Regions from separate parts of the Actinopolyspora sp. BKK2 genome, predicted to be linked through region 1. Evidence: riboswitches for the same ligand, from Rfam matches in the RefSeq annotation. Region 1 holds a riboswitch; the other holds the start of a gene.

Evidence for each region. Region 1 has a riboswitch for S-adenosylmethionine ahead of G9Q41_RS06920 (methionine ABC transporter ATP-binding protein). Riboswitches for the same ligand answer to the same signal wherever they lie in the genome.
Region 2: it holds a riboswitch for S-adenosylmethionine, as region 1 does, so the genes downstream of both, thrC (threonine synthase) here and G9Q41_RS06920 (methionine ABC transporter ATP-binding protein) in region 1, are expected to answer to the same signal.

What each region holds. Positions count from the first base shown of each region.
Region 1 covers NZ_JAANTE010000002.1:667,502-672,990, forward strand. The annotation lists gene G9Q41_RS21815 (resuscitation-promoting factor) at 1-721, shown strand, start outside; gene G9Q41_RS06910 (cytochrome P450) at 825-2,075, opposite strand; gene rsmA (16S rRNA (adenine(1518)-N(6)/adenine(1519)-N(6))-dimethyltransferase RsmA) at 2,205-3,080, shown strand; SAM riboswitch class I at 3,343-3,432, shown strand; gene G9Q41_RS06920 (methionine ABC transporter ATP-binding protein) at 3,652-4,671, shown strand; gene G9Q41_RS06925 (ABC transporter permease subunit) at 4,668-5,354, shown strand.
Region 2 covers NZ_JAANTE010000007.1:126,785-132,273, reverse strand. The annotation lists gene G9Q41_RS15695 (SPFH domain-containing protein) at 145-1,089, shown strand; gene G9Q41_RS15690 (hypothetical protein) at 1,098-1,319, shown strand; gene rpsT (30S ribosomal protein S20) at 1,503-1,763, shown strand; gene holA (DNA polymerase III subunit delta) at 2,028-3,008, opposite strand; SAM riboswitch class I at 3,115-3,246, shown strand; gene thrC (threonine synthase) at 3,261-4,532, shown strand; gene G9Q41_RS15670 (ComEC/Rec2 family competence protein) at 4,676-5,489, opposite strand, start outside.

The sequences.
Region 1 (5,489 bases):
GGCCAAGCGGACCATGCAGGTCCCGGAGGACGGCATGAACTTGGAGGTCAAGACCTCCAAGTCGATCAGTGTCGTCGACGGCGGCGAGGAGCCGCGCCAGCTGACCACCACGGCGGTGACCGTTGACGAGCTGCTGCGCCAGCAGGGCATCAAGGTCGACGGCGACGACGAGGTCACCCCGGGCGGGAACAAGAAGATCACCGACGGTGCCGAGGTGCGGATCGACCGCACCAGCACCTCCACGATCAACGTCCGCGAGCCGATCGAGCCCCCGGTCAAGGAGATCGTGGACGACACGATGCTCAAGGGCGAGCGCAAGGTCGAGAAGCAGGGGCAGGCCGGCGAGAAGATCGTCTTCTTCCGCGTGACCAAGCACAACGGCGACGAGGTCAAGCGCGAGTCCATCGACGAGCGCGTGGCCAAGGAGGCCGAGCCGAAGGTCGTCCGGGTCGGCGGCAAGGAGCCCCCGAACAGCGGTGTCTGGGACAAGCTGGCCCAGTGCGAGTCCGGCGGCAACTGGCACATCAACACCGGCAACGGCTACTACGGCGGCATCCAGTTCGACAAGTCGACCTGGAACGCCTACGGCGGCGATCAGTACGCCGCCTATCCCCACCAGGCGACGCGGGAGCAGCAGATCGCGATCGCGAGCAAGGTCCGCGACGAGCGCGGGGGCTACGGCGCCTGGCCGTCCTGCGCGTCGCAGCTCGGCCTGACCTGATCCCCGCCCGGAGCGGGAGCGAATCCGCTCGTGAAGCGTTCCGGGCCCGGGCGGTGCCTCTCCGCCCGGGCCCGTTCTCGTTCCCGCCGAGCCGGCTGGGTGGTCACCGCTTCGGCGGGTGGACGGACTCGATGACGAAGCCGCTCCGCGGACGAGCGGGCACGCGGCGCAGGGAGATCGTCAGGTCCTGCTCCGGAACCTCGTACTCCAGTCGGGCCAAGCGGGGGACGAGAGCCCGCAGCAGCGCGCGGGTCGCGTCCTCGCCCGGGCACCGGTGCGAGGTGTCCGGATCACCGCCTCCCTGGGGAACCAGCTCGTCGCGGTCGACCGGGCGGTCGAGGAAGCGTCGCGGATCGAACGCGTAGGGGTCCTTCCACAGCGCGGGGTCGTGGTTCTGCCCGTACAGGTCGAGCAGCACGAGGGTGCCCGCCGGGATCGGTTCGCCGTGCCAGCTCAGGTCCCGCACCGCTCTGCCGCCGACGAACGGTGCGAACGGGTAGAAGCGGCGGACCTCCTGGACGAAGCCCTCGGTGCGGGCGGGATCGTCCGCGCCCAGCGGCTCCCGGTGGGCGGGCCAGCGGTGCAGCGCGTGCGCGGCGAACGTGAGGAACCAGCACACGGCGACGGTGGGCCGGATGACGTTGAGCAGCTCCACCGCGGCGACGCGGGGGCTCAGCGCTGTTCCGTCGGAGTCGTGGTGCCGAGCGACCACGTCGACGGCGGAGTTCCGCGGCACGGTTCTCCTGCCCGAGCGCACGTCCTCGATCAGGCGTGCCAGCCGGTCCTGCTGACGTCTGCGGGCCGACCGGGCTCGCCAGTGGCGCGGGCCGCCGGTGGCGAACCCGTCGACCAGGGAGACCAGGTCGTGGGCGGTGGGGCGCACCTCGTCGTCGCTCAGCGGGATGCCCGCCCAGCGGCAGACCCCTCGGGTGAGCACGCTGCTCGCCTCGTCGAACAGCACCACCCGCGGGCGGTCCCTCCAGGAGGAGCTCTCCTCGTCCCACGCGGCGGTGACGGCCTCGACGAGCTCGTTCGTGCTGCCCGCCTCGCGCACCAGGGAGCCGAAGATCGCTCTGCGCGTGCGGTGGGCGGGTCCGTCGAGGGTGTGCACGGCTTCGTGGCCGAACAGCGTGCTCAGCACCGGCTCCGGCACGGCCGTGCTCCTGCTCACGTTCTGCTCGTCGTAGAACAGGCGCACCGCCTCGGGGCCGCGCAGACCCACCGCGTGCTGCCCCAGCAGCCGGGTGCGGACGAGGGGGCCTGCCGCGTTGTTCCAGCGGGAGGGCAACCAGGCGTAGCCCTCGGTGAGCACGGCCGGCGTGCTGTCGGTGATGGGAACACGAGGTGACTTCATGCGAGCGCACTGCCCGCTGCCGATCGTGCTGAAACGCGCGTCGGGCGAATGTCGGCGGATGGGATGACGCGCTGCCCGCGAGCGAACCCGCGCGAGCCGGGCCGAGACGGCCCTACTAGGTTCGGTCGGGTGGAGCAGCGACCGCAGGCAGCGCGGCTGCTCGGCCCCGCCGAGGTGCGCGGACTGGCCGAGCAGCTCGGACTGCGTCCGACCAAGAAGCTGGGTCAGAACTTCGTGCACGACCCGAACACGGTGCGCCGCATCGTCGACACCTCCGAGGTGGGACCCGAGGACGTGGTTCTCGAGGTCGGTCCGGGGATCGGCTCGCTGACCCTCGCGCTGCTCTCCGCGGCCGGCTCGGTGACCGCGGTGGAGGTGGATTCCGCGCTGGCGGAACGGTTGCCCGGCACCGTGGCCGAGCACGCCCCCGCCCTGGTCGACAACCTGCGGGTGCTGTGCGCCGACGCCCTGCGGTTGACGGCGGAGGAGGCCTCCGCGGGGAACGGCCCTCCCACGGCGCTGGTCGCCAACCTGCCGTACAACGTGGCCGTTCCCGTGGTGCTGCACCTGCTCGCGGAGCTGCCGAGCCTGCGGCACGGTCTGGTCATGGTCCAGTCCGAGGTCGCCGACCGGATGGCCGCCGGACCGGGCGGTCGCAGTTACGGCGCGCCGAGCGCGAAGTCGGCGTGGTTCGCCTCCGTGCGGCGCGCCGGGGCGGTGTCCCGCAACGTTTTCTGGCCGGTGCCGAACGTGGATTCCGGCCTGGTCGCTTTCACCAGGCGCGAGCCTCCTTCGGAGGTGCCGCGCGATCGCGTTTTCGCCGTGGTGGAGGCCGCGTTCGCGCAGCGCCGCAAGACCCTCCGCTCGGCGCTGGCCGGGTGGGCCGGTTCGCCCGCGCGGGCGGAGGAACTGCTGCGGGCCGCCGGGATCGATCCCGCCGCGCGGGGGGAGCAGCTGTCCATAGCCGAGTTCGCCTCCGTCGCGGCTGCCGCTGAACAGCGCTAGTCGGTCGGTCCGCCCGTCCCGGGCGCGCTGCCGGGGCGTTCGGCGTCACGCTCCGCTGTTGGGGCGGCCCGCTGCGCGGGTGGGGACTCCACCGGGGTGCACGACCACTCTCGTGGGATTTCGCTGCGCGAGGGCATGTACGCGCGGTCGTGTTCCCGGCCTCGGCTCACTCCGCTGTGTGAGTGATGAATGCGACAAACAGCGGAAAGTGACTGACATCAACTTGCATTCGCGGTCTTCGATGATGTCTACTCTCGTGCGGAGTCCATCCTGAGCGGCTGAGAGATCTGGCTCGAAGACGCCGCAGCAACCACCCGGAGCGGGCAGGTGCTACAGCCAGGAACGATGGAGTTGATTTGTCTCTAAGTTCCACCGCCACCGCGAGGGCGCAGCCCGTGGCAACCCGCCTCGGCTTGACGGAGCGCCGTGTCGTCGACCTCGAGCGTCGTACTACGACCGCCTGTCGGCGCCGCGCCTGAATCCCCGTACTGGCCCCTGGTTCCCTCCCCAAACCGGCTGCGTGCGATGAAGCACGTCCTCACGCCGGGGTGAGCTGAAGCGGAGTTCGATCGTGATCACTGTCGAAAACCTGAGCAAGTCCTTCACCCAGAACAACACCCGTGTAACCGCGCTCGACGACGTGAGCCTCGAAGTCCCGGACGGCACCGTCTGCGGGGTCGTCGGAACCAGTGGTGCGGGCAAGTCCACCCTGGCGCGCTGCATCTCGCTGCTGGAGAAGCCGGACAGCGGAGCCATCCGGGTGGACGGCACGGACCTGGCCTCCCTGGACGGCAGCAGGCTCCGTGCGGCTCGGCGCCAGATCGGGGTCGTCCCCCAGGGGGACTCGCTGCTGCGGCAGCGCACCGCGGCGGGCAACGTCGCCCTCCCGCTCGAGTCGGCCAAGGTGCCCGCGGCGCAACGGCGCAGCAGGGTGGCCGAGCTGCTGGACCTCGTGGGACTGAGCGACAAGGCCTCGGTCTACCCCGATCACCTCTCCGGGGGGCAGCGTCAACGAGTCGCCGTCGCCCGCGCGCTGGCGGCGAAGCCCTCGGTGCTGCTGGCCGACGAGCCCACCTCCGCGCTGGACCCCAGCACCACGGACTCGGTGTTGACGGTGCTGGACCGCGCTCGCTCCGAGCTGGGGGTGACCGTGCTGGTCGTCACCCACGACATGGCCGTGGTGCGGCGCATCGCCGACGACGTCGCGGTGCTGGAGGAGGGCAGCGTGGTCGAGCACGGCAAGGTGCTGGACCTCGTTTCCGAGCCGGGCAGTCGGATCGGTTCCACGCTGCTGCCCGAGACCGACCAGGCGGAGCTGGTTCGCTCGCCCAGCGGGGAGCACGACGTGACCGCCGAGGTCGTGCTGGTCGGTTTCGCGGCCGTGGGCGCTCTGCTGCCGGAGGCCTCGAGCCGGTTCGGGGTGGAACTGTCCATTCTCGGCGGTGGATTGACGCGGCTCGGGGACACACCGGTCGCCAAGTTCCGTATCGGGCTGTCCGGTGAACGTTCCGAGTCCGCGCTGAAGTGGATGATCGAGCGCGATGCGCACGTGCGCCGCGCTCCCGTGAGCGTTGATGGAGTTGCCGCGTGACTGAAGTGACCCCCTGGTCGGAGGTCTTCGAACTGGCACGTCCCGCGACGATCGAGACCATCTACATGGTGCTGGTTTCGACGTTGATCGGCGTGCTGGGCGGATTACCGCTGGGTGTGTGGCTGCACCTGACCTCACCGGCCGGGTTGAGCCCCATGCCCGTGTTGCACCGGATCATCAGCGCTGTCGTGGACGTGGTCCGCTCGGTCCCGTTCGTGGTGCTGCTTGTGGTGGTCGCCTCGCTCAGCAGGCTGCTGGTCGGAAGCGCCATCGGAAGCACCGCCACGATCGTGCCGCTGTCCATCGCGGCGATCCCGTTCTTCGCGCGGCTGGCCTCGAACGCGCTGCGCGAAGTGGACTCCACAGTGGTGGAGGCCGCGGTCACCACCGGAGCGGGCAAACCGCGGATCGTGTGGACCGTCCTGCTGAGCGAGGCCCGTTCGGCGCTGGTCAGCGCGGTCGGAGTGACCATGCTGGCCCTGATCGGCTACGCCGCCATGGCCGGAGCCATCGGCGGCGGCGGACTGGGTTCCATGGCGATCCAGAACGGGTACTACGCCTACGACGACAGAGTGCTGTACACCTCCGTTGTCCTGCTCGGCGTGCTGGCCTGGGGGATGCAGCTGCTCACCGACTGGGTGACCAAGCTCGTCGACCGGCGTCGGTCCCTGGCCAACGTCTGACCGACAGCGGGCCGCTGGGAGCTCTCCCGGCCCGCGACCACGAAGAACTTCCCGTCCGATGGGGCCCGCGCGTGCCTCGTGAAGCGCCCGCGGGGCCTCCGCTCGAGCGAGCGGTGGTGCTCGCGCGCCACCGGA
Region 2 (5,489 bases), on a different contig from region 1:
CCCGTCGACGGCTCGTTCGGCCGGCTTCCCCGCCACTCCCGTGGGCAACTGGGATCACCCGACGGTTCGGGATTGATCACCTACCGAAAAAGTGATATCACTATGATGTCTACAAGACATCGGTTTCGACTCCGAGGAGGATCGATGAGCGCGGACGGTTCCGCCACCCGACCACCGGACCCCGCATCCGAGGCCACCGTCTCGATGCCCGACCCCGAGATCCGCGAGTACGCGGCACGGGAACGCGCCCCCGGACTGCCGATGCTCGGGCTGGGACTGCTCGCGCTGTTCGGCGGCATCGCGCTGGTGACCATCGGGGGTGCCACGTCGACGTGGTGGCTGCTGGCGATCGGGATCGTCGTCGTAATCGGAGGACTGCTGGTCCTGATCGGGCTGGTGGCCGTCTCCCCGGGAGAGGCGCGGGTGCTGCAGTTCCTCGGCCGCTACACCGGGACGCTGCGTCCGGCCGGGTTGCAGTGGGTCAATCCGCTGACCACGCGCAGGCCCATCTCCACACGGATCCGCAATCACGAGACCAACGTGATGAAGGTCAACGACGCCGACGGCAGCCCGATCGAGATCGCCGCGGTCGTCGTGTGGCAAGTCGCCGACACCGCGCAGGCGTCGTTCACGGTCGACGACTTCGTCGAGTTCGTGCAGACCCAGACCGAAACTGCGGTGCGGCACATCGCCACCAGCTACTCCTATGACAGTGCGGGCTCGGAGAACCTCTCGCTGCGGGAGAACGCGTCCGAGATAACCGCCAAGCTGTCCGTCGAAGTCGCCGAAAGGGTCCGCCCCGCTGGGGTGGAGGTCGTGGAGTCCCGCCTCACTCACCTGGCCTACGCTCCGGAGATCGCGCAGTCGATGCTGCAGCGCCAACAGGCAGAGGCGGTCGTGGCCGCGCGGGAGCGGATCGTGCAAGGCGCGGTCGGGATGGTGGAGTCCGCTCTCCGCGATCTCTCCGAACAGGAGGTCGTCGAGCTCGATGAGGAGCGCAAGGCAGCCATGGTCAGCAACCTGCTGGTGGTGCTGTGCGGCGACAACGCGGCGCAACCGGTGGTCAACACCAGCTCGTTGTATCACTGAGGTGTTCCGTGGCATCCCGCAAGAGCTTCCTGCTGCGGTTGGACCCGACCGTTCACGACGCGCTCGCGCGCTGGGCAGGTGACGAACTGCGCAGCACCAACGCGCAGATCGAGTTCCTGCTGCGCCGCGCGCTCGAGGACGCGGGGCGGCTACCGAGCAACGCCGGGTCCCAGCCCCGCCGGGGACGGCCGGCCAAGCACGACGAGCAGCCGCGCGAGCACGGCGGCTGACCTCCTCGAACCGGACACGGCTGCCGTATTCGGGATTGCTACCATGGCCAACCGCACCGCGCGGCGTTTCCGACATGGAGGAAGGCCGTCCGCCGCACCCTCGTCTTCGCACGAGGGCAGCACGGGGACGGCGCCGTTCGAGCGCGGTCGCGACACTCCGGTCGATCAGAAAGAGGCGTAACAGTGGCCAACATCAAGTCCTCCAAGAAGCGTGTCCTGATCAACGAGCGCAACCGCCGTCGCAACAAGTCCGTCAAGACCACGGTCAAGACCGCGATGCGCAAGTTCCGCGAGGCCGCTGCCGCCGGCGACAGGGAGAAGGCCGTCGAGCTGGAGCGGGCCGCCACGCGCGAGTTGGACAAGGCCGCCAAGAAGGGCGTCATCCACCGCAACCAGGCCGCCAACAAGAAGTCCTCGATGGCTCGCCAGCTCAACCAGCTCTGACGATCCGGTCCGACCGGGCGGTTCACTTCCGCGTCGAGTCGAGGGGGTCGAGTCGAGGGGACTGTCGAACCACGTCAACGACGACTCCGCGCGGTGAAACCGGCTCGGCTCAAGAGATCGCGCGGATCGGCTCGGTACTCGTCCGATCCGCGCGGGGCACTGCAGCGGCACCCCGCGAAAGCGGTGGAGACCGCGGGCCCCTCCGGCGCTGCCGGAGGGGCCCTTCTCGCTCCGGGGGACTTGATTCCGGCAGTGCCCGGCGACTCACCCCGAGCGCAGCTCGATCAGCTCCAGCACGGCCCTTTCCAGGGCGTACTCGGCATCCGCGGCCTGCCCCTTCACCTGAGCGTTGAGCGAGGCCACCAGCCCCATCGCCTTGGTGACCCCCTGCCTGTTCCAGCCCCGGGCCTGTGACTGGGCCTTCTTGACCTTCCAGGCCGGCATGCCGAGCTCGCGCGCCAACCGGTACTGGTCACCCCCGCCCGCACTGGCCACCCGGCCGATGGTCCGCACCGCGTCGGCCAGCGCGTCGGCGATCAGCACGTGCGCCACCCCGAGCTGCAGCGCCCAGCGCAGCGCTTCCAACGCCCCGGCCCGGTCCCCCATCACCGCCTTCTCCGCGACGACGAAACCGGTCACCTCGGCCTTGCCCTGGTGGTAGCGCCGCACGGCCGCCTCGTCCACCCTGCCGTCGGTGTCGGCGATCAGCTGGGACACCGAGGAGGCCAGCTCCCTGAGGTCGTTGCCGACCGTCTCTAGCAGCGCGCTCACCGCCGGGGGGTCGATGCGCCCCCCGCACCTGCTCGCCTCGGCCCGGACGAACGCCTCGCGCTCGGAGTGGCGGGTCAGCTTCGCGCACTCGGTCACGGTGGCCCCCATGTCGCGCAGCGCCTTGGGCAGCTCCTTGGCCTGCTTGGCACGGCCACCGCCGTTGTGCAGCACGAGCAGGACCACCCCCTCCGCCGGTTGGCGCGCCAGGGACAGCAGCGCCTCGGCGATCTCCTTGCCCGCCTCCTGAGCGCCTTCCAGCGCGACGACGCGGCTCTCGGCGAACAGCGAGGGGCTGAGCATCTCGTCGAGCTCGGGAGGCGTGAGGTCACTCACCTTGGCGCGCCGCAACTCGGTCCCCGGATCGGCCCGGCGAGCCGCGGCCAACGTATCGGAAACGGCGCGTTCCACCAGCAGTTCCTCCTCGCCGAGAACGAGGTGCAACTGAGCCGGCGCTGCTGCGTCCGGAGGATTCATGCCCCCCATTCTGACACCGGTCCACCCCGTCAACCCCGTCCCGGATGCTGGGTCGCAGTGGTCGCATGGCGGGCGTATGGCGTAACGTCGCCCGCACAACTTGGATAGCTCATCCAGAGGGGCAGAGGGACCGGCCCTGCGAAGCCCCGGCAACCAGCGTCGGCTGTCGTGATCACGAACGCGAGGCAGTCGGCGAAAACGGTGCCAATTCCGACCCCGCCAGCGGGACAGATGAGGGGAGAGGACCTCGCGATGACAGCTGCCGCCCAGACACAGACCGATGCGGCGAATCGGAAGCTCGATCTCGGACCGGCCGCGGAGCTCGTTTCCAAGGAAGAGGGGCACCGGCAACCCCTGGCGCCCGAGTTCGTCTGCCTGGAGGACTTCTCTCCGCTCGAGGTCACCTACGACTTCGGCCGAGTACGCCGCGAGGACATCGAAGCGGGTCCCAATTCGATCTGGCGGTACAAGAACCTGCTGCCCGTCCCGTCCGACGTGGAGCAGCACCCGAACACCGACCCCGGCTGCACGCGGCTCATCCGCGCGGACGCGCTGGCCGAGGCGCTCGGTGTGAAGCGGATCTGGGTCAAGGACGACACGGGCAACCCGACCCACTCCTTCAAGGACAGGGTGGTCGCCGTCGCGCTGGCCGCCGCTCGCGAGTTCGGGTTCAAGGTGCTCGCCTGTCCGTCCACGGGCAACCTCGCCAACGCGGTGGGCGCGGCCGCCGCCAGGGCCGGGTGGGACTCGGTGGTGCTGGTCCCCTCCTCGCTCGAGCGGGCGAAGGTGCTCATGACCGCCGTGTACGACGGCTCGCTGCTGTCCGTGGACGGCAACTACGACGACGTGAACAGGCTCGCCACGGAGCTGGCGGGTGAGCACGAGGACTGGGCGTTCGTCAACGTCAACGTCCGCCCCTACTACTCGGAAGGCTCCAAGACCCTCGCCTTCGAGGTCGCCGAGCAGCTCGGATGGCGACTGCCCGAGCAGGTCGTCGTCCCGATCGCCTCCGGCTCGCAGCTGACCAAGGTCGACAAGGGCTTCCGCGAGCTCGGCGAGGTCGGGCTGGTCGAACCGACCCCGTACCGGCTCTTCGGCGCCCAGGCATCCGGGTGCTCCCCGGTGGCCAACGCCTACAAGGGCGAGCAGGACGTGGTCCAGCCGGTCCGCCCGGACACCATCGCGCGTTCGCTGGCCATCGGCGCCCCGGCCGACGGCCCGTACGTGCTGGACACCGTCCGCCGCACCAACGGTGCCGTGGAGGACGTGAGCGACGAGGAGGTCATCGAGGGCATCAGGTTGCTGGCCCGCACGGAGGGCATCTTCGCCGAGACGGCCGGAGGCGTGACCGTCGCTACCGCGAAGAAGCTGATCGAGGCGGGGCAGATCGACCCCGACTCCGAGACGGTGCTGATGATCACCGGTGACGGCCTCAAGACGATGGACTCCCTGCAGGAGCACATCGGCCCGAAGGCCACCGTGGAGCCGAACACGGAGGCCGTGGACCGGGCGCTGAACGGCTGAACGGCTCGTTCTCCCCGGCGCTGCCCGGGCATCGGGGCAGCGCTCGGGAACGGGTTCGCGACGAGCGCGGCGCGGGTGGGAGCGAGCTGCTCGCTCCCACCCGTCCGTCGCAGGCGGCCCTCTCCCCGCGACCTGCCGGCGAGTCACTCCTCGGGACGAAGGGGATTGCCGGAGCCGACCACGCGCAACCTCCCCGGATCGCCCAGTACTGCGATGTCGCCGCGGTGATCGGTTCGCCGCACGAGCGCTCCGGAGCTCCGCAGCGTCGCGACGATCGCCGCGCTCGGATGCCCGTAGTCGTTCCCGTGCCCGACGCTGATCAGCGCCAGCTCGGGCGAGACCGCGCGCAGGAACTCCTCGCTGGTGTAGCGCGAGCCGTGGTGCGGGACCTTCAACACCTCCGCGCGCAGTCGCTCGCCGCTTCCGAGCAGTCTTCGCTGGGCGGCCAGCTCGATGTCGCCGGTCAACAGCACCCTTCCGGCCGGGGTGGTGGCCTTCAGCACGGTCGAGGCGTCGTTGATCCGCTCCCCGGCCGCACGGCATCCATCCGCTGCCGGGGCGAGCACCTCTAGCACGAGCCCGGGCCAGCCCAGCCGCTGCCCCGCGGCCAGGCGCACCTCGCGCGCACCCGCCTCCGCGATCCGCGCTCGCACCCCGGTTCCGCGCCACGCTCCGCGGCAGGCCCCGCCCAGGGCGACCCGTCCGAGCCGCCTGCCGTCGGCCACCCCGGCGATCCCGGCGAAGTGGTCCGCGTGCGGGTGGGTGAGCACCAGCAGCGGCACCCGCTCGACACCCAGCCGATCGAGGCACTCACCGACCAGCGCGGCGCTCGGCCCCGTGTCCACGACCACTGCGGTGTCGCGCACCCCCGTCGCCAGCACCAGGGCGTCCCCCTGCCCGACGTCGCAGGCCACCAGGCTCCAGCTCCCGCCCGGTGGCCAGGGCGGGCGGACAGCC